One region of the Natronincola ferrireducens genome, then DNA from elsewhere that is predicted to be linked to it. Evidence: riboswitches for the same ligand, from Rfam matches in the RefSeq annotation. Region 1 holds a riboswitch; each other region holds the start of a gene.
The links. Region 1 has a riboswitch for cobalamin ahead of BLS22_RS04625 (class I SAM-dependent methyltransferase). Riboswitches for the same ligand answer to the same signal wherever they lie in the genome.

Region 1 (7,398 bases):
TAAAGGAGACACCCCCTTGCTTAATAGGTCAATTCCTATGAAGAGGAGGGCAAAGCCCATAAATATCTCTCCAAAGAATCGAAGCCTTCTGTTGGTCTTATGTAGAGAAAGAAAAAGACCTATCATGAGGGGGATAAAAACGTATCTACTAGGTTGAAATGCAATAAGCTGGGCTGTAAGGGTGGTGCCGATATTAGCTCCCATAATAATAGCAGCAGCTTGATATAGATTCAGGAGATTGGCCTCCACTAAGCCTACAATAATGATAGTAGTACCACTACTGGACTGTAAAAGGGCAGTAGTAAGGATGCCAATAGCAATGCCTAGGATGGGATGGATTTTCAAGTTCCGGATAGCATAGCTTAAACGACTGGAAGTCACTTCCTTTAAACCATTGGTTAAAAACTTCATACCTAATAAAAATAAACCTAATCCCGTAGCCATATTTGATACTACAATCAGCAAATAAATCACCTCTTAATTAAATATACGCAGGGAAAAGAACAATACAACTTTTAAAAAATAAATTTGCAAAATTACACATTGACAAATAATTGACAAATTTCAAAACCCTATATATAATGGATTTATAGGATGTTAAACAATATAAAATTATAACAAAAATAATAGTCATGAAGACTTTGCAACCATGAAGGATGCAGTTTGTTTTCATGGCTATATTTTTTGGAGGAGATGAAAATATGGATAAAAAATTATGGGAAAAGTGTGTAGCGTTTCATGGACATGAGTGTCCTGGTTTAGCTATTGGATTTAAGGTCAGTGAAGCAGCTATGAAAAAGCTAGGGATTGATTTTTCAAAGGATGAAGACGTAGTTTGTGTTACAGAAAACGATGCCTGTGGTGTTGATGCTATTCAAGTATTGTTGGGCTGTAGCTTTGGAAAGGGGAACCTTATCTATAGAGGAACAGGAAAGCAGGCCTTCAGTTTTTTCCATAGACCCACCAATCAAAGTATTAGAATCGTAACAAAACCCTTTAAAGGAGAAATGGGTAGGGAGGAGAGACAAGCATATTTATTGAATGCACCGGTAGAGGACTTATTTGATTTTAAAGCCCCAACCTTTGAACTCCCTGAAAGAGCTAGACTATTTCAAACCATCACCTGTGAAGCCTGTGGAGAGGGGGCTCCTGAGCATAAGGTACGCTTGATGGAGGGACAAAAGGTTTGTTTAGATTGCTTTAAAGATTATTCGAGGGAGTTGTAAAAACTATATCCTTTATTTAGGTTATTAGCATAGTATTTCCTACATATGTATTAGTTGACAAAATATTAAAATTTATTATAATAAAAGTGAATTGTGATGTTTTTAAAATTCTATAAAAATAGAAGGTGCCCTTAAAAAGGGTTAAAAGGGAAAGTGGTGCAAGACCACTACAGCCCCCGCTACTGTAATTGGTGACGAAATCTGAGGAAGCCATTGGGAAACCGAGAAGGCCAGAAAGTAGGAGGAACCATAAGTCAGGAAACCTGCCTTGTATTTTAAAAAAGCAAGCCTTCGGAGGGGAGGAAAGAAAATGCGATATACATGTATTTTTTGACGTTAACCATGAAGGTAAAGAAAAGAACAAAAGGTTCTTATCTTATTTTCATGGTTTTTCATTTTATAAAAAAGGAGTTGTTGATATGATGGAACAAGATTTAAACTACTGGATAGAAAAATGGCAACCAAAGAAATTAAGTTCTTCTGCCACCTCAGAATTTTGGAATAAAAGGGCTAAAAGCTATAATAGAGATGTTTTTGAAAAACAAGAAGAATCCAATTATGTTATTGACTTATTAGAAAAATATAATTTGCTACAAAAAAATAACAGAGTACTAGACATTGGTTGTGGACCTGGAAAAAATACAATCCCTATGGCAAAAAAATGTGAAGAAGTAATTGCTTTGGATATATCCCAAGAGATGCTGGAATATGTGGGGGAACATGGGAAAGAACATGGTCTAGACAATATTGTATGTCATGAAAAAAATTGGGAGGATATTAGTTTAGATGAATATGGATGGGAAAAAAAGTTTGACCTTGTTGTAGCTTCTATGACACCGGGGGTATATAACTTCTCGACTTTAAAGAAAATGTTGGATGCCAGCAAAGGCTATTGTTATTTAAGTGGATTTATTAACCGTAGGGATGAAATTTGGAGTAGGTTAGAGAAAGAAATTTTAGGAGAACATAATGGGAATAAATCGAGAGAAGATAAAATTTATTATATCTTTAATATATTGTGGAATTTAGGCTATCATCCAGAGATCCATTACTTTGATAGAACCTGGGAGCATGTATGGTCTTTAGAAGAGACTATTGATTTGTACAAACAAAGGTTTAACATAAACCACACCCTTAAAGAAGAGGAAATAAAAAAGATAGAAGCTTTCCTTACAGCTCATCAGCAGGAGGGAAAGGTAATAGAGAAAACTGAAGCTAAAATAGCTGTATTAATCTGGAAGGTTGAATAACGAGGGGGGGTAATGATGTTGAAAATTAAAGGATTGAAAAAAATATTAGTAGTGGGTTTAATTGTTATGATGGTGTTTTCTTTAATAGGGTGTAGTTCTACCACTGAGGAGGGAAGTGCTGGAGAGACAGTAGCCAATGAAGTAGAGGAAGATAAGAATACAGAACCAGTAGTAATAAGACAAGAAGGAGGGGATTGGGGATATCCTTCACCCTATCTCCACTATTCTAGAGGACCTGGTGGATATAAGATGCAGTTGAGTTTTGATAGCCTTTTAGAAAGGGATGAAGATGGATTAATTCCTTGGTTGGCAAAGGAATGGGAAACAACAGAGGATGGTCTTGCCTACATATTTACCCTACAGGAAAATGTAAAGTGGCATGACGGGGAGATTGTTACACCAGAAGATGTAAAATTTTCCTTTGAATATTTTGAGAAACATTCACCAGTATGGAACCCGGTGTCAATGCAGGGTAAGCCCTTTGTTGAAGAAATTGAAATTTTAGAAGATAATCAAATAAAGTTTGTTCTATCCCAAAAAAATGCAACAATTTTAGAAAAAATAGGGGATGTAAGAATTATTCCTCAGCACATCTGGGAAGAAGTAGAGGAACCAGAAGCCTTTGATGATGAAAAAGCTGTCATAGGTTGTGGACCCTATAGACTAACGGGCTACAGCAAAGAGCATGGCACCTATGAATTTACAGCCTTTGAGGATTACTGGGGGCCAAAGCAAAGGGTAGAAAAAATTCAATTTCTTCCTGTAAGCGATGCTGTGCTGGCCTTTGAAAACAATCAAGTAGATATTATAGGGATAGGTAGCGACTTGGTGGATAGATATAAAGGAGATGGCCAATTTACAATATTAGAAAACCCTGGATTTTGGGGCTATCGCTTGATTTTCAATATGGAAAGAAATCCCTTGCTTAAAGAAAAGGAAATTCGTCAAGCCATTGCCTATGGTATAGACCAAGAGGAAATGGTGGAAAAGGTGGCAAGGGGTGCAGCTATTGTAGGAAGTGCAGGATATTTACCAGAGGATCATATATGGCATAACCCAAAGGTAAAGAAGTATACCTTTAATGAAGAAGAGGCAAAGTCTTTGCTGGGAGACAAGAAACTATCCCTTCAGCTCTTGGTGGGGGATAGCAATCCAGAGGTAAGAATTGCAGAGTTAATGAAGATTAGTTTAAATAAAGTAGGTATCGAAGTAAATATTAAAAGTGTAGATATGAAGGCAAGGGACAATGCTGTAACCACCGGAGATTATGAATTAGCTTTAATCGGCCATGGTGGTTGGGGTGGTGACGCCGATGGTCTAAGGGTAAGATATGCTTCTGATGTAAAGAGTGACGGTTCCTCTGCTACAAATGCTATTCCCGGGTATGATAATCAAGAAATAAGAAGATTAGCAGAAGAACAACTAAGGGAAATGAATGTTGAGAAACGTAAGGAGCTTATCTTTGCACTACAGGAATTGATTGCAGAGGAGATTCCAATGATTCCTATTTACAATACCACTGGATATACCCTGTATCGACCTGAAACCTATGATGGCTGGATGTATATGTTTGATCATCATAGTGTCAGTCACAGCAAATTATCTTATCTAGAAAGAAAGTAGCTGTTTGGTTATGTTTAAGAAGGCAGAAATGACAAAAGCAAAGCAATATATTATAACCTTTCTATGTATTATAACATTAAATTTCTTTATTCCCAGGCTGATGCCTGGGGACCCCTTTACTTTTTTATCGGCAGAAGAAGGGCAGGTCCACACAGCTTTCTCCCATGAGGACATAGAAAAATACAAAGCCTATTATGGTCTAGATAAACCCTTAGGTCATCAATACATAAACTATGTAAAAAATATTTTTAAAGGGGATTTAGGTTATAGTATTTTTTATAAGGAAAAGGTACTTACAATTGTTATAGGAAGGATTCCTTGGACATTATTTTTAGTAATTTTAGCAATCATCAGCAGTTCTATTATAGGTGTTTTTCTGGGAAGCTTATCTGCCTACTGGAGGGATTCACCTATAGATAAATTTTTATATTTTTTCTTTATTACTTTATCTGAGATTCCTTCTTTTTTAGTAGCCTTTGTGTTGTTGTTCTTTTTATCTGCCCAATTGAAGCTTTTTCCATTATCGGGAGGTATGAGTCATTTTGTAGAATTCTCTTCTATGGGGGATAAAATTTGGGATATGATATATCATGCAATACTACCTTTGATAGCCTTAACTGTTACGAGAATAGGGGAATTTTATTTATTAACCCGTAACAGTATGATCCACGTATTACAAAAGGATTATATTAGAACTGCTAAGGGAAAAGGGTTAAAAAAAGCAAGAATTCTATTTCTTCATGGCTTTAGAAATGCTATACCCCCTGTAATTACTAGAATTTTTTTAAGTCTTGGTGGTATTTTAGGGGGAGCAGTTTTAGTAGAAAATGTATTTCGCTATCCAGGCATTGGGGGGCTAATAAGGCAGGCGGTATTTTTTCGAGACTATCCTTTAATACAGGGGATATTTTTAGTAATGACTTTATTGGTTTTAACAATGAATTATGTAGCAGAAATTGTTTATAAAAAATTAGACCCTAGGGTGAATTAGATGAAAAGTATATTCAATCGTGTTAAATATTTTTCTTTAGTAGGAAAACTATCTTTGTTCATTTTTTTGTTTTTTATTATTTTAGCAATTTTTGGTGGTTTCCTGTCTCCACACCCCTACGACATCCCATCAGGAGCTGCCCTGCAGCCACCCTCTAAAGGCCACTGGATGGGGACGGATGATTTAGGAATTGATCTTTGGGCGCAAATTTGTCATGGTGCTAGAATTAGTCTAACGGTGGGATTAGTAACGGCTTTTGTTGGGGTTGTCGGTGGAGGGATGCTGGGAATATACGCTGGGTATTATGGGGGGAAAATAGATGGTTGGATTATGCGACTAATAGATTTGATCATCGTTATTCCTGAATTGCCTATGATGATTGTATTGGGTGCTTTTTTTGGACCTAGCTTAAGAAATATTATTATTGTACTGAGCTTATTTTCCTGGACAACACCTGCTAGAATTATACGATCTAAAATATTATCCATAAAAGAAGAAAAGTATATAAAGATAGCAGAGGGTTATGGGGCAGGATTTTTATATATTACCAGCAAACATTTTTTACCTCAAGTGTTTTCGTTAATGATGGTAAATTTTATTAAACTAATTAGCAAAGCAATTGTAGCAGAGGCTGGACTTTCATTTTTAGGTTTAGGAGACCCTACATCAAAAAGCTGGGGTCTTATGCTAAATCATGCTTTAGCCTTTCAAGGTATTTATTTTACAGAATTTTGGAAGTGGTGGGTACTATTTCCCCTTGGCTGTACCTTGATGGTTGTTTTATCAGTTTCTTTTGTAGGGAAAGAAATAGAAAGAAAAAGGGTGAGTACTTATGGAAAAGCAACTGTTAACAATTGAAGATTTGTCTGTTTGTTATAGACAAGGTGACCTTGCAGTAGAAGCGGTAAGAAAGGCTTCTTTTTCTGTTGAAAAGGGTAGTGTACTAGGTATTATTGGGGAGTCTGGCAGTGGCAAAACCACCATAGCTATGGCTATCATGGGTTTGTTGGAGAGAAGTACCACTGTTGCTGGGAAAATATATTATGGTGATGTAGATATGAATGGATTATCGGAGAAGGAAAAAAATAAATACCGGTGGAAAAACATTGCTATCGTCTATCAAAATCATCTTGATATATTAAATCCCGTGATGACCATATATCATCAAATTGCAGAAGGTCTTCAACAACATACAAGCTTATCTCAAAGAGAAATACAAAAAAGAGTAATAGAGCTGGCTTCCATGGTAGGACTAGAGGAGGAGTGGTTACTACATTACCCCCATCAGCTTTCTGGAGGTATGCGGCAAAAAGTTTTAATTGCTATGGCCCTATGCTGTAATCCGGATTTACTTATTGTAGATGAACCCACTACAGCATTGGATGCCATTACTAGAGAAGAAATAATAGATCTATTATATAAGTTACAAAAACAAAAAAAAATGACCATGATTGTCATATCCCATGATATGTATGTGGTAAAAAGATTAAGTCAAAAAAATTTAGTAATGTATAGAGGTGCGATACTAGAAGAGGGTTTTACAAAGGATGTATTAGAAAATCCTATGCATATCTATACGAGGGGATTGTTAAATGCTGCTCTGGATATGAATCCTTATCAGGATTTGTGGGGAATACCGGGGGAGGATAAGGATTATGGAGGAATGGGTTGTCTTTATTATGATAGATGCACTCAAAAATCTTCTGTTTGTCGATCTCAGGTACCGATACTACAATATATTTCATTAGAAAGAAAGGTAGCCTGCAATCGGGGAGGAATTGCCACCCTCCTAGAGGGAAAGGATATTAGTAAAAGCTATACCCATAAAAAACAGGTAATTAAGGCTTGTGACAGTTGTCATCTTCAAGTGAGATCAGGAGAAATTGTAGCCTTAATAGGACAATCTGGATCAGGAAAAACCACATTAGCTACTATATTAAGTGGATTACTAAAGAGGGATACAGGAGATGTTTTTTTTGAAGGCAAGACTGTAGTGGGTAATAATTTTACCAAGATAAAAAATGGAATACAAATTGTTTTCCAGGACCCCTTTTCAGCCACAAACGAAGATTTTACTATAGAGGAAACTGTTGGAGAGCCTTTAGATATTTTAAGGATAGGTAAAAAAGAAGAGAGAAAAGTAGCAATAAAAAAGGTGCTACAGGAAGTACAATTACCTACATCCCAGGAATTTTTACAAAGAAAATGCAACACTTTAAGTGGTGGACAACGACAGCGGCTAGCTATTGCCCGTAGTCTAGCGATGGAGCCTAAGCTACTGATTGCCGATGAAATCAGTTCTATGTTA
Region 2 (7,398 bases), on a different contig from region 1:
ACTGAAGGCTCATACCAATCATTCGATGAATTGTAGTATTTTTTTGTTTTCCAAGACCATATAAGATCCCTGAAAAAGTATGTTGTATGGCTAGGAAAATAGTACAGAAACCCAAGAGGTATATTGATTCACTGGCTTTAGGATCACTATATAGATAAACTGCTAACGGCTTTGAGAAAAAAACATACAGTGCTGTTAGAGGGATAGACACCAATAGGGTGATTTTTATAGCAAGGTGGATATTGTTTTTAGCTGTTTTATAATTTTTCACAAAGACTTGTTCTGATAAGTTGGGAATAATATTGATGACCAGGGCAGATGTAACGAAATAGGGAAGATATGTTAAGGGCATGGCCATGCCCATGACTCTTCCAAAAGTTGCAATAGCTTCACTATATGTATATCCTGAAGCCATAAGTCGTTGGGGTATTAAGATGGCATTGGTGAATTGCAAAATAACATGAAAAAGTCCTGACAGGGTCAATGGGGCGGATATAGTTAGTATTTGCCTTAATAGTTGGGTCATCTTGATTGAAGTAGGGATTGTGTAGGGGAGTCTTTTAGTAAAACGGCTTTGCATGAAAAGCAACCATACCAAGTCAAAAAACTCACCTATGCTAATCCCACAAATGGCAATGAAGGCTCCTAGAATAGGATCTAATGGATAAATAGAATACAACAAGCCAATAACAATAACAAATCGTGTAAAGTGTTCCACAATTTCAGAAATGCTGGCAATACCTATCATTTTCAGTCCATAATAATAGCCTCTCATGACAGATGTTATAGAAATCAAAACGAGGGCTGGAGGAAGAAAATAAATACAACGTAAGGCATCTTCATTTTTAAATATCCTTAAACCAATAAATCCACGGAATGAAATAAGGATCAAACTGAGACCGATGGATAGGGACAAGGTAAAGAATACAGCTACTCTATAAGTTTTTCTAACGGCATCATAGTTATTTTTAGAACTATATTCAGCGATTAGCTTAGAGACAGCTGTAGGAATACCAGCAGTAGTAATAATAAGAAAAATCATAAGAACCGGCATCATCATTTGAAATAAGCCAATGCCTTCAGCTCCCATAAGCTTTGATAAGATTACATCATAGCTAAATCCAATAAAACGGATAAGAAAATTAACAAATGTCAATAAAATAGACCCATAGACAAAACCCTTCTTTTTCAAACCATCACCCCGCGATTGCCACACTGTATCCCCAGGATACGTAACTATGTATATTATTATAGATAACAATATATACGGGAAACTTCATCAAAAAAACTATAAGAAAACAATGGGGTTAAAGAAGTAAAAATAGCGATGTACTTAATACACTACTAATTTGCTCTCTTCGTTTAAAGATGGTTAAATCAATGAAACAGTGGTCTATAACATATCTACTAGCTTAGTAATAGATTTAGCTACAACCATACAGTAAAGAAATTGATAAAAATTTAATTTAAATTAGCAAAAATCCTTTTAGTATTGATATAAATTCTAAAAAATGGTAGTATAATCCCGTCGAAGTAGCATTTTTAGATTTTGAAAGAGATAGTGTCATAATATTAATCCTCCCATTTCTTATATTACAATACGATAAAATATCAAAGATCCACCTCCTAATTGTTTACTCTGTGGTGTACTTTAGAATCTTCTATTTTTTAACCTACAGTAACTTGACACAATCCCTTGACTTTTAACATCGAATCGATTAAACTGTTATTGCGTAGAAATAACAGTATATACAAGGTAGACAACAAAATAAGAATTTAGGTGCCTCTTTTACAGGGGATAAAAGGGAAGTACGGTTAAAATCCGTCGCAGCCCCCGCTACTGTATGCATGGACGAAACCTCAGTGTCCACCATTTATTTGGGAAGGTGAGGAAGTAGATTGATGTGCGAGCCAGGAAACCTGCCTATACCCATAGAATAACAATAAACCTTCGGAGGGAAAGGTCTTATTATGGAATGTAAGCAACCAAAATAACAATCTAACCCTCAAGGTTAGATTTTTCTATTTGGATAATATATTGACAAAAAGAGAAGAAACGCTGTTTACAACATATCAATGGATAAGTAATATCTATATTGATTGTTAAAAATGAAAAATTAATAAAAGCTTTATGGTGTTGTTCATCTGTTTGATTAACAACTTAAAAGGGAAGTTGGGTGAAAATCCCACGCGGTCCCGCCGCTGTAAAAGAGGAGTTCTTTCAAAAAACCACTGAGTAATCGGGAAGGTTGGAAGGATGATGAAACTTGAGCCAGAAGACCTACCTGTAGCTTTATGACATGCACTCTACGAGGAAATGGAGGGGGTCTATTTGAATTTATCAAAACGATTGATTATGCTCCCAGTCTCCAATTACCAATATAGGTATACGCTGGGAGTTTTTATATTGAAAAATTTATTCATTGAGTCCTACGGTAATATGTTAAGTAGATAAAACAATTAAATTGGGAATTTTCAACATCGATACAGGCAGTACTAAGCTAGTCCAGTGAATATGTAAATAGTCAATATACTGTTCTGTTTTAATAATGCTCAGTAGTAGCAAGGGATGGAGTGAGAGAAAATAAAAACTAGGTTTGAAGGATGTCAAATCCGGGCTGAAAATACGATGGTTAGTCTTTTTATTCTTCTATTTTATATATCCTTTATAGATAGCTATAGATTATTGGCAATAACTGCTGGGATTGCTGTTGTATACTCCATCAGCATCTGTAAAAGCAAATATTTTATAAGGCTGATAAAACCAGTATTGCCCTTTGTAATTTTGATGCTGCTACCCATCATAATAAGGTATATACTAAGAAACACCCTGGAAGATATAGATTTCACAATAATGATTATTGGTAAAATTTTAATTTCCTCTATTATACTGGGAACCGTTGTCGCTAAGCATTCAGCCCTTTATCTAGTGGATGGAATACTAAACATCGGCTTACCTCGAATATTTAACAGGATATTGGCACTTACCTTTAGGTACTTTCATATGATCAATGAAGATGTACAGATAGGTAGAAAAGCATTAAGCAGTAGAGGAATGGGGGAAAGGAAAGGACTATCATCCCTTAGTATTTTTGGTGAATGGATTGGAGGGTTTTTCCTAAAAAGTACCCATCACAGTGATATGGTCTTTAATGCAATGAAGTCCAGAGGTTTTCAAGGAGAGTCAAGAAATGAAAAAATTAAAAATAAGGGCCTAATTATTGAATGTTGTATACTAATTCTGTTTTTGACCATGGTGTTAATAATTGATGGGAAGGTGTAAGATGGTAATCAAAATTAGAGACTTAAGTTTTACTTATCCAAATAATCACAGGGGATTAATCGATGTGAGTTTAGATATTGAAAGTGGCAAAAAAACTGCGATACTAGGGGTCAATGGCAGTGGCAAGTCGACTCTACTGTATCATTTAAATGGTATCACCCTACCTCAAACAGGTTCGGTAGAAGTATTAAATATGGATGTAAAGGAAAAAAATCTTAGGAAAATCAGACGAGAGGTAGGCTTTTTATTTGATTATCCCGATCATCAATTATTTTCGACAACTGTTTATCGGGACATTAAGTTTGGATTAGACAACTATAAATATCCTGAAAAGCAAAAGGATGAGTGTATAAGAAAAGCTGCCAGGGCCCTACGAATTGAAGAACTATTGGAGTATCCTCCCTATCAGCTGAGTCTAGGACAAAAAAAGAAAGTGGCAATAGCTGGATTAATCGTTTTGGAGCCAAGTATAATTCTTTGTGATGAACCTTTTTCAGGGCTGGATGGGTATACACTGATTTATTTTAAAGAATTGCTAAATGATTGGGTAAAGGAAGGAAAAACAATTGTGTTTTCAACTCATGATGTGGATTTAACCTATGAATGGGCGGATAACGTGATTATTTTGAGGGATGGTAAGGTTCTTAAAAGCGGAACTGCATCGGAGGTCTTAACTAAGGAAGAGACCTATTTAGAAGCAGGTCTTGTAAAGCCTATGCTGTATGATTTATTCCAAGACAGTGAATACAAACCCCAAAATATAAGGGAAGCCAAAGAACATCTAAGTAAAAAATTTGCCTATTAAAGTCTAGTACTTTAAAATGTATATTTTATTAAGGAGGAAAAAGAAATGAGAAAAAACATTTCAATGATTATGGTTTTAATTTTGCTATTGACGATAGGTCTGGTAGGGTGTGGTACAGGAAATGAAAGCAATGCAGGGGTAGGGGAAGTGCAACAGGAAGAGCAGAACCCAGTACAAGAGCATGATGAAGGTGATCATGACGAGGAGGAACGTGGTGAAGAAGGACATGACCATGGAGATTATGAATGGATTGGAGAATTTGAGTTCAAGGAAGGAAGCTACTTATTTCATTTTGGTGCAAGTGAAGATGAAACCATGGATGTTGGTTTTATAAAGATTGGAAGTAATATTATTGATTTAGATCATCACGCATCCCACTTAATGTTGACTGAAAAGGAAGTAATCAAACAGGACAGCACTTTTGAAGCAAGGCCGGACTACGCTTATACCTTTGAAATGGCTGAAGATCATGGACATATTCATTTCACAATAAAGGAAGAGGGCACCTACGCTATTGTAACTGAGCATTTTCCTGGAGAAAGCAATATGCAGATATTTGATGAAAACAAAGTAGAGATTTTGCCAATAAGAGAGCATGAAGGAGAAGGACATAGTCATTAATAAATATTTAGGAGGTGCCATCTATGCATTTAGCCGATGGAGTATTAAGTACCCCAGTGATTGTAGCATCATATGGGGTATCGATAGCCAGTATGGCGGTTGCAGCTAAGGGAATCAAGGATGAAGAGATTCCTAAAATAAGTTTAATGGCAGGAACATTTTTTGCAGTATCACTAATTTCTATTCCAGTTCCGCCTACCTCGGTACATCCGCTGTTATGTGGGCTAATCGGTATAATCCTTGGAAAAAAAGCACCTCTTGCCTTTTTTCCTGCACTATTGTTACAGGCCCTGTTATTTAGACATGGAGGAGTAACCTCATTGGGGGCAAATACCGTGATGCTGTCAATACCCGCATATTTATCCCATATGCTATATCAAAAAATACCTATGAAGAAACCTGCTGCTAGGGGAGGTATAATAGGTGCCATATCCGTTGTAATGACTGTGATTATACTGATTTTTTTACTGGCATTGACGGATGCCAGGTTTGCAGCGGGAGATTTTTCAGTTGTGAAAATTGCAATGGTAGGCCATGCACCGCTTATAATAGTAGAAGGTATTGTTACTGCCTTTGCAGTACAATTTATCGATAAAAACAAAAAAGATTGGATAGAAGAGAGGGTGCTTGTATGAAAACAATAGTAAAGAGAAGTATTATATTTTTTCTAATCTGCCTGCTTCTTTTGATACCTACCTCCTCCTTTGCCCATGGAATGCTTTTAAAGCTGGAGGAGCCAGGAGTATTAAAGGTGGAATATGATGGTGGGGGTTTTTCACCAAGAACCGAAGTCACCATCTATGATGAAGAAGGCAATGAGTTGGGCAAGGGACCAGTAGATGAAGAGGGTAAATTTCATTTTGATCCAGACCTGAAGGTTCATAGCGCTGTGGCCGATGATGGTATGGGCCATAGAGCCGAATATAAGGAAGGTGTTGAAGAAAAGAGCATACCAAAGGTACCAGTAGTAATTGGTGTGTTTGCAGTGATAGCGGTTGTCTTTGTTATATTTAATAAAAAATCAAAAGCACAACAGCAGCAATAGGTTTTGCTCGTATCCGTAAAATACAGCCCACATATGAAAAAAGTCCTATCTATGAAATAATTATCATAAATAGGGCTTTTTACTACTTTTAAGCTTTAAATATTGCTGGGGATTTCTCCATTTCTTTTACAAAATAGCAATTGAGTCATTCTCAGTTTTCTGAACACTGTTTGATGAACATGCTTACATTCAATGGTTTCTTTGTATGGAAAAAGCATATGAATATTTGGTTGGGAATCGAAAAATTAATTTAGTAGAGGGGTTAATACCATTACCCATCAAAATAGTAAGTCTACTATAATTCCACTAATTGAAAAGTGGTATTACCCATGAATAGAATAGGACTTTAATTGAATTTACTAATGATATCAACTGTTTTGAACTTTTACAGGCTTTCAAACTAAATATGAAGAAAGTAAGGTATACAGTTTTTAAAAAACAACAAAAATTAAGGCTTCTATTATAATGGGCTGTGAGTCAATAAAAGACACCAATTCAATACTAGGTCCAGAAATCTTAGCTGATAACATGCTTGATATGGAGCAATTCCTGGATCAGTCCCAAATTAACCTGGTGCTAAAGCCAATGAATAAGGACGGTGTTGATCAACTGCAGGATATTCATTATCAGTTATATATTAATCAGAGCTACTCCCTTTCATATATTGGATATAAAAATACTCCCGATAGAAATTTGTGGCATTTTATAATTACCTCAATTATTATCTAGAAAGAGTATATTTAATCTGGGCACACAAAATTTTCTACAGGCTTCTTTCGGCTAAATATATCTATATTTTTGTTTTGGTCTTCCTCTTTTGCCTATGGATTGGGCTATTTCAACAACATTTACTTCAATTAGATAATTGATATATCTATGGGTAGTCTGATAAGCATATCCTGTAGCTTCAGAAACTTCATCAATAGTCATGGCTTCTTTTTTATTTTTCATATATTCTTTTATTGCCTCAACTGTATATTCATTAATACCCTTAGGATATTGTTGTTGTATCTTATGGCCTTGATGAACTTTGCTATGTCTAAGATGCACACTAATTCGTGATAAAAAATCAGGTATTTTTATAGGCTTTAGTGCAAAGTCATTAGCTCCTGCCAATAAAAACTTATCTGCTAATTCTTGATCTTCGTCAACAGTCAAAACAATAATTGGTATATCCTTATAAATCTCACGTATTTTCTTTACCCCTATCAAACCATTTATAAGAGGCATATGATAATCTATGATGATAATATCTATAGTCTCTGCCTTCAACACAGCTAAACCCTTATTTACATTATTAGCTAGATGGGGTTCCCAGTTTTTAAGTTTACATATTTCGCCCAAGCCTTGAAGAATATCTTTATTATCATCTATTATTAGTATTTTTTCCATTTTTATCTGCTCCTTTCATGAGCTATGTAACACAAATGAATATAGTGTTATACTATGATTCAGCTATTTCTTTTTGAAATCCACAGGGAAGCTCTATCAGCACTTGAGTTTTCTGTCCTTCAGTTGAATTCACAGCAATCGTTCCATTATGATTCTCTATAACAGTTTTTGCAAAACCTAAACCAATACCAAAGGAATTTTTTGTACTGAAACCTCTTTCCCATATTCTTGAAAGGGCTTCCTGTTGGATTC
Region 3 (7,398 bases), 1.0 Mb from region 1:
TCATGGCATATTCTCCACTGACGTGGTAGGCTGCCAAGGGCATAGAAAAACTGTCTTTTATTTCCCTTATAACATCTAAATAAACAAGGGCTGGCTTCACCATGATAATATCTGCACCTTCTGCTATATCTATCTCCACCTGTCTCAAGGCCTCCATTCTATTGCCGGGGTCCATTTGGTAGGTTTTTCTGTCTCCAAATTTGGGGGCACAATTGGCAGCACTTCTAAAGGGACCGTAAAAGGCTGAGGCATATTTAACGCTGTAGCTCATAATCGGTATATGATTGAATTTATTTTTATCTAATATTTCTCGAATTTTTGCCACTCTTCCATCCATCATGTCAGAGGGGGCCACCATATCAGCCCCAGCCATAGCATGGGATAAAGCTGTGGCTCCTAACTTTTCAATGCTTTCATCATTAAGAACAGTCCCGTCCTCCACAAGGCCACAGTGTCCGTGGCTGGTGTATTGACATAAACAGACATCTGTAATCACCATAAGTTCAGGATAGTGACTTTTTACTTCCCTGACAGCCCTCTGGACAATACCCTCCATGGCATAGGCCCCAGAGGCTATTTCATCCTTTTCCTCCGGCAGTCCAAACAGGATAATCCCTTGAATCCCTAAGTCCACAACCTCACCCACTGCCTCCTTTAACTGGTCAACAGAGTAGTGGTATTGGTCCGGCAGGTTAGGAATTTCTCTTTTTATGTTTTCTCCTGGTACAACAAACATAGGATAAATAAAATCTGAAATATTTAAATTTGTCTCCCTAACGAGACTTCTTATGGCGGCATTGCTTCTTAACCTTCTAGATCTTCTAAAATCCTCCAAAACTATCCCTCCCTTATAGCATCAACTAATCCCTGTATCGTATATTCCTTTGCTTCCACAGCAACGGATAAACCTAGTTCCTTTACTGTTTTTCCTGTAATAGGACCAATAACTGCTATTTTGCTATTGTTAATCTTATCTTTATTTTCTTCCCCTAGGATCTTTATAAAGTTTTTTGCCGTTGATGCACTTGTGAAGGTGATATAATCTAAGGGGGTTTCTAGTATCTCCATTAAGTCTTGTCTTCTACAGGTGGGAATCGTGGTCCTATAAATGTCGATCTCATCAACAATTGCCCCCATTTCCCTTAAACCTTGGGTCAAAGCTCTTCTAGCTATATCTGCCCTAGGTAGCAGAACCCTGTCGCCCTTTGCAATCTTTCCCTCCACAGCTTCTAGAATTCCTTCCGCAGTGAAAACATCTGGAAGGGTATCCACCATCAACCCTCTATTCTCTAGGGCCTCCTGTGTTGCGGTTCCGATGGCTGCTATCTTAGCTATACCAGTGGTTCGAATGTCTATTTTTAAGTTCCTTAATCTTTCAAAAAACCCCTTTACACCATTGACGCTGGTAAAAATAATATGTTGATATTGATGAAGGTTTTGTAAATGCTTATCAATTTCTTTAAAGCTTAAGGGAGGTTCTATTTGTATGGTGGGAAGCTCTATTACCTCTCCCCCCAACTCCTTTAGCCTTTGGGATAAGTTACTGGCCTGCTGTCTTGTTCTTGTCACTAATATTCTTTTTCCTTGAAGGGGTAGACCTTCAAACCAGTTTAATTCCTCCCTCAGTCCCACTACTTTTCCAATGATGATGATGGAGGGGGATTTTATATTGTTTTTCTCTGCCACCTCTACAATGTTTTCTAGGGTACCGGTGACGGTCCTTTGCCTAGCGGTGGTTCCCCTATGGATTAGGGCTGCAGGGGTATTCTTATCCTTTCCATAGGCCATTAGCCTGTCGGTAATTTCCTTTAAATGTCCTACTCCCATTAAAAAGACCAAGGTTCCCTCCAGCTTTGCTAGAGCCTCATAATTGACGGTGGAGGCTTCTTTTTTAGGGTCCTCATGGCCTGTGATGACATGAAAGGAGGTACTAACATGTCGATGGGTTACAGGAATCCCACTATAGCTTGGGACTGCAATGGCAGATGTAATTCCCGGGATAATTTCAAAGGGAATTCCTTCCTGGTGAAGGGCTAAGGCCTCTTCTCCTCCCCTTCCAAAAACAAAGGGATCCCCTCCCTTTAACCGAGTAATAATCTTTCCTTCTTTTGCCTTTTTAACCAGCAGGCCATTAATCTCCTCCTGGGTATAGGCATGGTGATCTGGAGCCTTCCCTACATCGATGATTTCAGCATCTAATCTTCTATGGCTCAAAAGGTTGGCATTAGCCAATCGATCATATAAAATAACCTCTGCCTTCTTAATAGCCCTTAAGGCCTTCACTGTGATTAAATCCTCATCTCCGGGGCCAGCTCCTACTAAATAAACATAGGGTTTCTTCACAGAACCCCTCCTTTCTTTCCTCTTTACAAAAGCTCCTTAGCTCCCAAAGCCATCATTTCCTCTGCCAATCGGCTTCCTATTTCCAAAAAGTTATGAAATTCTCCCTTTTCTGTATGACGGAGAACTTGTTGACCATCTAAAGAAGCCACCATACCTGTAATCCACAGCTCCTCCTCTACTTTTTTTCCATAAGCCCCTATGGGAACATGGCATCCTCCCTCCAGCAGCTTTAAAAATTGTCGTTCTCCCATAACACAGTGGTAGGTTTCTTCATCATTTATCTCCTGTAGCATCCGGTGCAGCTCTTTATCATTTTTTCTAATTTCACAGCCCAGTGCACCTTGGCCTACAGCAGGGGTAAAGTTATCTATATCTAAGTAATAAAAGGTTTCTTCATCATATCCCAATCTCTTTAATCCTGCCGCTGCTAAAATAACAGCATCTAAGCCCTCGGTTTCAATTTTTTTCAGTCGTGTTCCTACGTTTCCTCTTATGTCCTTTAATTGTAGGTCCTGTCGCAGCCTTAATAGCTGAACCTTTCTCCGAAGGCTACTGGTGCCGATCAGGGCCCCTTGGGGTAGCTCCTCTAAGGTTCTATTGTCCTTGATTACCAACACATCCCTAGGATCTTCTCTTTTGGTTATAGCACCTAGAATCAATTCCTCAGGAGATTCTGCCGGCATGTCCTTCATACTATGGACAGCCAAATCAATCTCTTCTTCTAATAGGGCTGTTTGTATTTCCTTGACAAACAGTCCTTTACCACCAATTTTGCTTAAGGTTTTATCTAAAATTTTATCCCCAATCGTTTTGATTTTAATAATTTCATATTGATATTGGGGAAACCTTTCCTTCAGCATTCCTATAATGATTTCTGCTTGGGTTAAGGCTAATTCACTGGCCCTAGAGCCTATTTTAATTGTTCGCATCTTATCACGCCTTTTATTGAATTAAATTTGTTTAAACTCCTATTAGACAGCCTCTTTTCAGTCTATAGCCCTTCTTTAAAAGCTTCATAAGTGTCCCATAGCTTTTCCTTGATTTTAAAAGGGTCTTCTTTCCGATAGTCAACATCGTATATTAGGTGATGAAATAACCTTTTCCTATCCTGGATGGAGGGTATTTCCCTTAAGGCCTTCCCTCTTATAGCCCCTAATATATCTAGGAGGTCTCCGTAGATTTCTCCGTAGATAGATTCCAGTTCTTCTTTGATTTTTCGGGAAAGCATGGGGCTTTTCCCTTCAGTGGATATAGTTATTGTTAAGCTTCCACGGTTGATGGAGGCAGGAAGGATAAAGTCTGATAGGTGTCGAGAATCACCAACATTAATAAAAATCTGTCGCTGATTTGCTTCCTGTTTACACCTTTTATTAATATCAGCATCATCTGTAACCCCATAAGCTAAAATACTTCCATCTAAATCCCCTGTTGTATAGGGCTTGTTTTTATGGACAATTTTATTGTCCTTCGCTAGTTTTTCCAAGGCAGGGGTTAGCTTGGGGCTTATAACCGTCACAACAGCACCATACTCCAGTAACGTTATCACCTTCCGCTCTGCCACCTCACCGCCCCCCACAACAGTACAGGGTTTTCCCTTGATTTCAACCATCATTGGATAATATAAAGCCATTGTTCTTCTCCTTATTTCAAAATTTCTATAATCCTAAAAATTCATCTACAAAGGAAGCCATTTCTTCTCCCTTACCCTTCACTCCCGCATCCTTCAACTGAAGTATAGGTTTTCTCCACATCTTTTTCACCAAACTTCTAACAATAATTTCTATGGTTTCCCTATCTTTTTCAGGTATATGAGAAAGCTTTTTAAACATTTTTTCAAGCTCTTCATCGGTTAATCGTTGACTATAGTTTTTGATGGCCTCAATCTTGGGATATATCGGTAGACATTGATACCAATCTTCATAGCTGTCAATGGCAACTTCAATATATTGTCGAACCTCTTTAATTAAATTTTGTCTCGAGGCTAAATTTTCATCAGCAATTTCCTTTAATTGGTCTATATGGAATAGTCTTATCCCTTCTATTTCTCCAATGGCAGGATCGATATCCCTCGGCAAAGCAATATCTACAATACACAGTTCTCTCCCCTGATCATACCGGACTTCAAATTCTTCCTTGTGGTAAATATAGTGGGGTGCACCTGTAGCTGTAATAACGATGTCTACTTCCTTTAACACATCATATTTCCTATTGAAATCAATGTGTTGAATATGACTATGTTTGTTGCTAAGAGCCTCTATGGTTTCCCTTCTTCTGTTGCAAATATAAATCCTTTCAACACCTCTATCGATTAGATGCTCCACCGCCAGTCTACTCATTTTCCCAAAGCCAATGACTAATACCTTTTTGTCTATTAAGCCTTTTAGTTGTTTCTCAACTTGCTTTACGGCTATATAGCTAATAGATAGAGGGTTTTCAGAAATATTGGTTTTGGTTTTGACTTCTTTAGCTGTGGTAATAGCATCTAAAAATAGTTTGTTTAGCACCTTACCGCAGCCTTTAACCTCCATTGCCCTATGATGGGCTTCTTTCACCTGTCCCAATATTTGATCTTCTCCTAAAACCAAGGAGTCCAAACCACAACAGACTTCGTATAAGTAGGTTACAGCTTCCTTTTTCCTTTTAAATACATAATGTCCTTCCAGTTCTTCTTGCTTCAATTGAAAAAAATCTGTGTAAAAATTCTTAAACCATTTTTCTGCTAGATTTGTATCCTCTACCACACTAATGATTTCACTGCGATTACAGGTGGATAGGATAACCCCTTCTTTTATAAAGGGGTCCTCCTTCATAATATTATAGGCCTTCTGTAGCATCGACTTGGAAAATGCAACCTTTTCCCGAAGGGTTATAGTAGAATTTTTATGGGTAATACCAAATACAACTACCTTCATTACTCATCACCTTCTATGTTTTTAGAATGTAAGGGCCAAAGCCTCTTTACCTCTTTCTTTAACAATCTCTGCAACTCTTCTATCGGCTCCTATATGCTTTGCCATAATAAATTTAATGGCTGGATACTTTTCCTTTACTTGGTCTAACTCTTCTGGAATATCATATTTAATATGATTTCCTTGAAAGAGGAACATTGGAACAATAACAATCTCCTCTGCTCCTTTATTTACTAACTCATCTATTCCCTCATGAAAGCTTGGTTTTGAAATCTGTAGGGAGCCAAAACCCAGTAGAGGAAACTCCTCCTTATTTCTCTCCTCTAACATTGCTATAATTTCCTTTAAAATGTCATCTGCTTCCTTTGCTTTACTACCATGGGCCAATACAAACAATCCTCTTTTCATGAATATGCCTCCTTATTAATTATGAAATCTTAGTTGTTTTGTTGTAAAATAAAAAAAATCCACTAGAAGTGGATTTTGTATGTCCTGAAATAATTTTTCTATTACAGTACTACAAACATCCCCTCCCTCCGAAGGTTGTTGTCAGCTTTAGGCTGGTCTCCTGACTCGTGAATCCCTTTACTCTCGACGCCTTCCCAAATTCAGTTCAGTGGCTGTTGTCGATTTCATCCTCACTTACAGTAGCGGGGGCTGTAGCGGATTTTCACCGCTTTCCCATTTAAGTTTCCTATGAAACACCTAAACGTATAAATCTTTTTTTATTTTAAATTGTTTTTTGATATGGTTTGTCACAAACATCATATCAAAATTCCCTTGTGTTTTCAATAGAAATATAAGGTTATAAAAAAAGTCCTGGTGTTATGGTTGATTATGGATGATTAGATTTCTGTTTTAAAAAATATAGTTGGGACAATAGCTAGCAATAATAATAAGACATAAACAATTATAGTCTGTATGGAGAAAACGTTGTTGATAGTATCTCCTAAAAAGGTATATAAAATGACTTTGGGGGTAATCCCTAGAAGGCTTCCTACAAAAAATTTTTCGTAGGATATTCCTACTAATCCAGCTCCATAGCTAATGGGATCAATGGGAAATCCAGGGGTAACCCTCATGACAAATAACTTTCTTATAATTTCTTTATCTTGTATGCTTTGGAGCTTGATGATGTACCTTTCTCCTACAATTTTCTTAACAAGGTCCTGAAATTTGCTGCCTAGCCAAAAGCTTAAGGAAAAAGCAATCATTACTCCTATCAATGCAGCGATACTCCCTAGGAATGTGCCATAAATTAAGCCTCCAACGATAAAAATCACAACATTAGGGAAAAAGAGAAATGGCCGAATAGCAGCAATTCCTATAAAAACCAATACACCCCAAATCCCAAGGCCTTCTATCCCCCTTTGAAGTCTTTCTATATTCCATTGTATAAATAGGTGGTCCCTAAACTTAATTAATAAAATAATACCTATAAAAATTATAAAAATTGCTACTATAGCTTTAAACATTTTTCTTTTCTTCATGATTTTTTCCTTTCCAATACAAGAAGCTTCTATTCTATATACTTTAGCTTTCTTCACTAATTGCTGTTGACTAATTGTATGCCATAAAATTTAATTTATTGCCTATATCTTTTCCCCCCAGATTTTTTTACATTGTTTCAGTCTAACTTCTATAGTGTTTTTTGTAAAACCTCTATTTTTTAAAATTCTTTTTCTTTATAAAAGATGGTAATGCAATTTATAAGAGAAAATGATAGAATAGTAAATAGATTATAGCGAAACTTTATAAATGACAGGGGGGTTATTTTCATGAAAAAATTGTTTTCTTTATTACTTATACTAACATTACTTGCCCTTGGAGCTTATTTCTATGTACCCTCCTATTTATCTGTAGCCTCTAACGAAAACCCAGTAGAAATTACTGTGGCTGAAGGAGCTTCTTTAAATGCTGTAGCTGAACACCTTTATAATAAAGGTGTTATTAAAAGTAGACTTTGGTTTAAATATCAATCCCGCGCCGAAGGAATCGATAGGAGTATTAAACCCGGTACCTATACATTACATCCTAACATCAATTTAAATGAGATTTTTGAATTGCTACGAAAAGGTGTGCCAGAGAAGCCGATTGTTATAACCATACCGGAGGGCTTTACCCTTTATCAAATAGCCAACAGGGT

Region 2: it holds a riboswitch for cobalamin, as region 1 does, so the genes downstream of both, BLS22_RS10705 (energy-coupling factor transporter transmembrane component T family protein) here and BLS22_RS04625 (class I SAM-dependent methyltransferase) in region 1, are expected to answer to the same signal.
Region 3: it holds a riboswitch for cobalamin, as region 1 does, so the genes downstream of both, BLS22_RS00030 (sirohydrochlorin chelatase) here and BLS22_RS04625 (class I SAM-dependent methyltransferase) in region 1, are expected to answer to the same signal.

Annotation. Positions count from the first base shown of each region.
Region 1 is NZ_FNFP01000001.1:1,003,884-1,011,281, forward strand. It holds gene BLS22_RS04615 (Na/Pi cotransporter family protein) at 1-474, opposite strand, end outside; gene BLS22_RS04620 (FmdE family protein) at 702-1,226, shown strand; cobalamin riboswitch at 1,333-1,511, shown strand; gene BLS22_RS04625 (class I SAM-dependent methyltransferase) at 1,646-2,476, shown strand; gene BLS22_RS04630 (ABC transporter substrate-binding protein) at 2,492-4,099, shown strand; gene BLS22_RS04635 (ABC transporter permease) at 4,128-5,090, shown strand; gene BLS22_RS04640 (ABC transporter permease) at 5,091-5,948, shown strand; gene BLS22_RS04645 (ABC transporter ATP-binding protein) at 5,923-7,398, shown strand, end outside.
Region 2 is NZ_FNFP01000005.1:5,105-12,502, forward strand. It holds gene BLS22_RS10700 (putative polysaccharide biosynthesis protein) at 1-1,192, opposite strand, end outside; cobalamin riboswitch at 1,762-1,942, shown strand; cobalamin riboswitch at 2,116-2,303, shown strand; gene BLS22_RS10705 (energy-coupling factor transporter transmembrane component T family protein) at 2,612-3,283, shown strand; gene BLS22_RS10710 (energy-coupling factor ABC transporter ATP-binding protein) at 3,285-4,088, shown strand; gene BLS22_RS10715 (hypothetical protein) at 4,134-4,709, shown strand; gene BLS22_RS10720 (CbiM family transporter) at 4,733-5,344, shown strand; gene BLS22_RS10725 (Ig-like domain-containing protein) at 5,341-5,754, shown strand; gene BLS22_RS10735 (response regulator) at 6,535-7,146, opposite strand; gene BLS22_RS10740 (sensor histidine kinase) at 7,199-7,398, opposite strand, start outside.
Region 3 is NZ_FNFP01000001.1:3,502-10,899, reverse strand. It holds gene hemB (porphobilinogen synthase) at 1-835, opposite strand, end outside; gene cobA (uroporphyrinogen-III C-methyltransferase) at 838-2,343, opposite strand; gene hemC (hydroxymethylbilane synthase) at 2,367-3,272, opposite strand; gene BLS22_RS00040 (precorrin-2 dehydrogenase/sirohydrochlorin ferrochelatase family protein) at 3,335-3,973, opposite strand; gene hemA (glutamyl-tRNA reductase) at 3,999-5,255, opposite strand; gene BLS22_RS00030 (sirohydrochlorin chelatase) at 5,277-5,660, opposite strand; cobalamin riboswitch at 5,794-5,976, opposite strand; gene BLS22_RS00025 (TVP38/TMEM64 family protein) at 6,098-6,742, opposite strand; gene mltG (endolytic transglycosylase MltG) at 7,031-7,398, shown strand, end outside.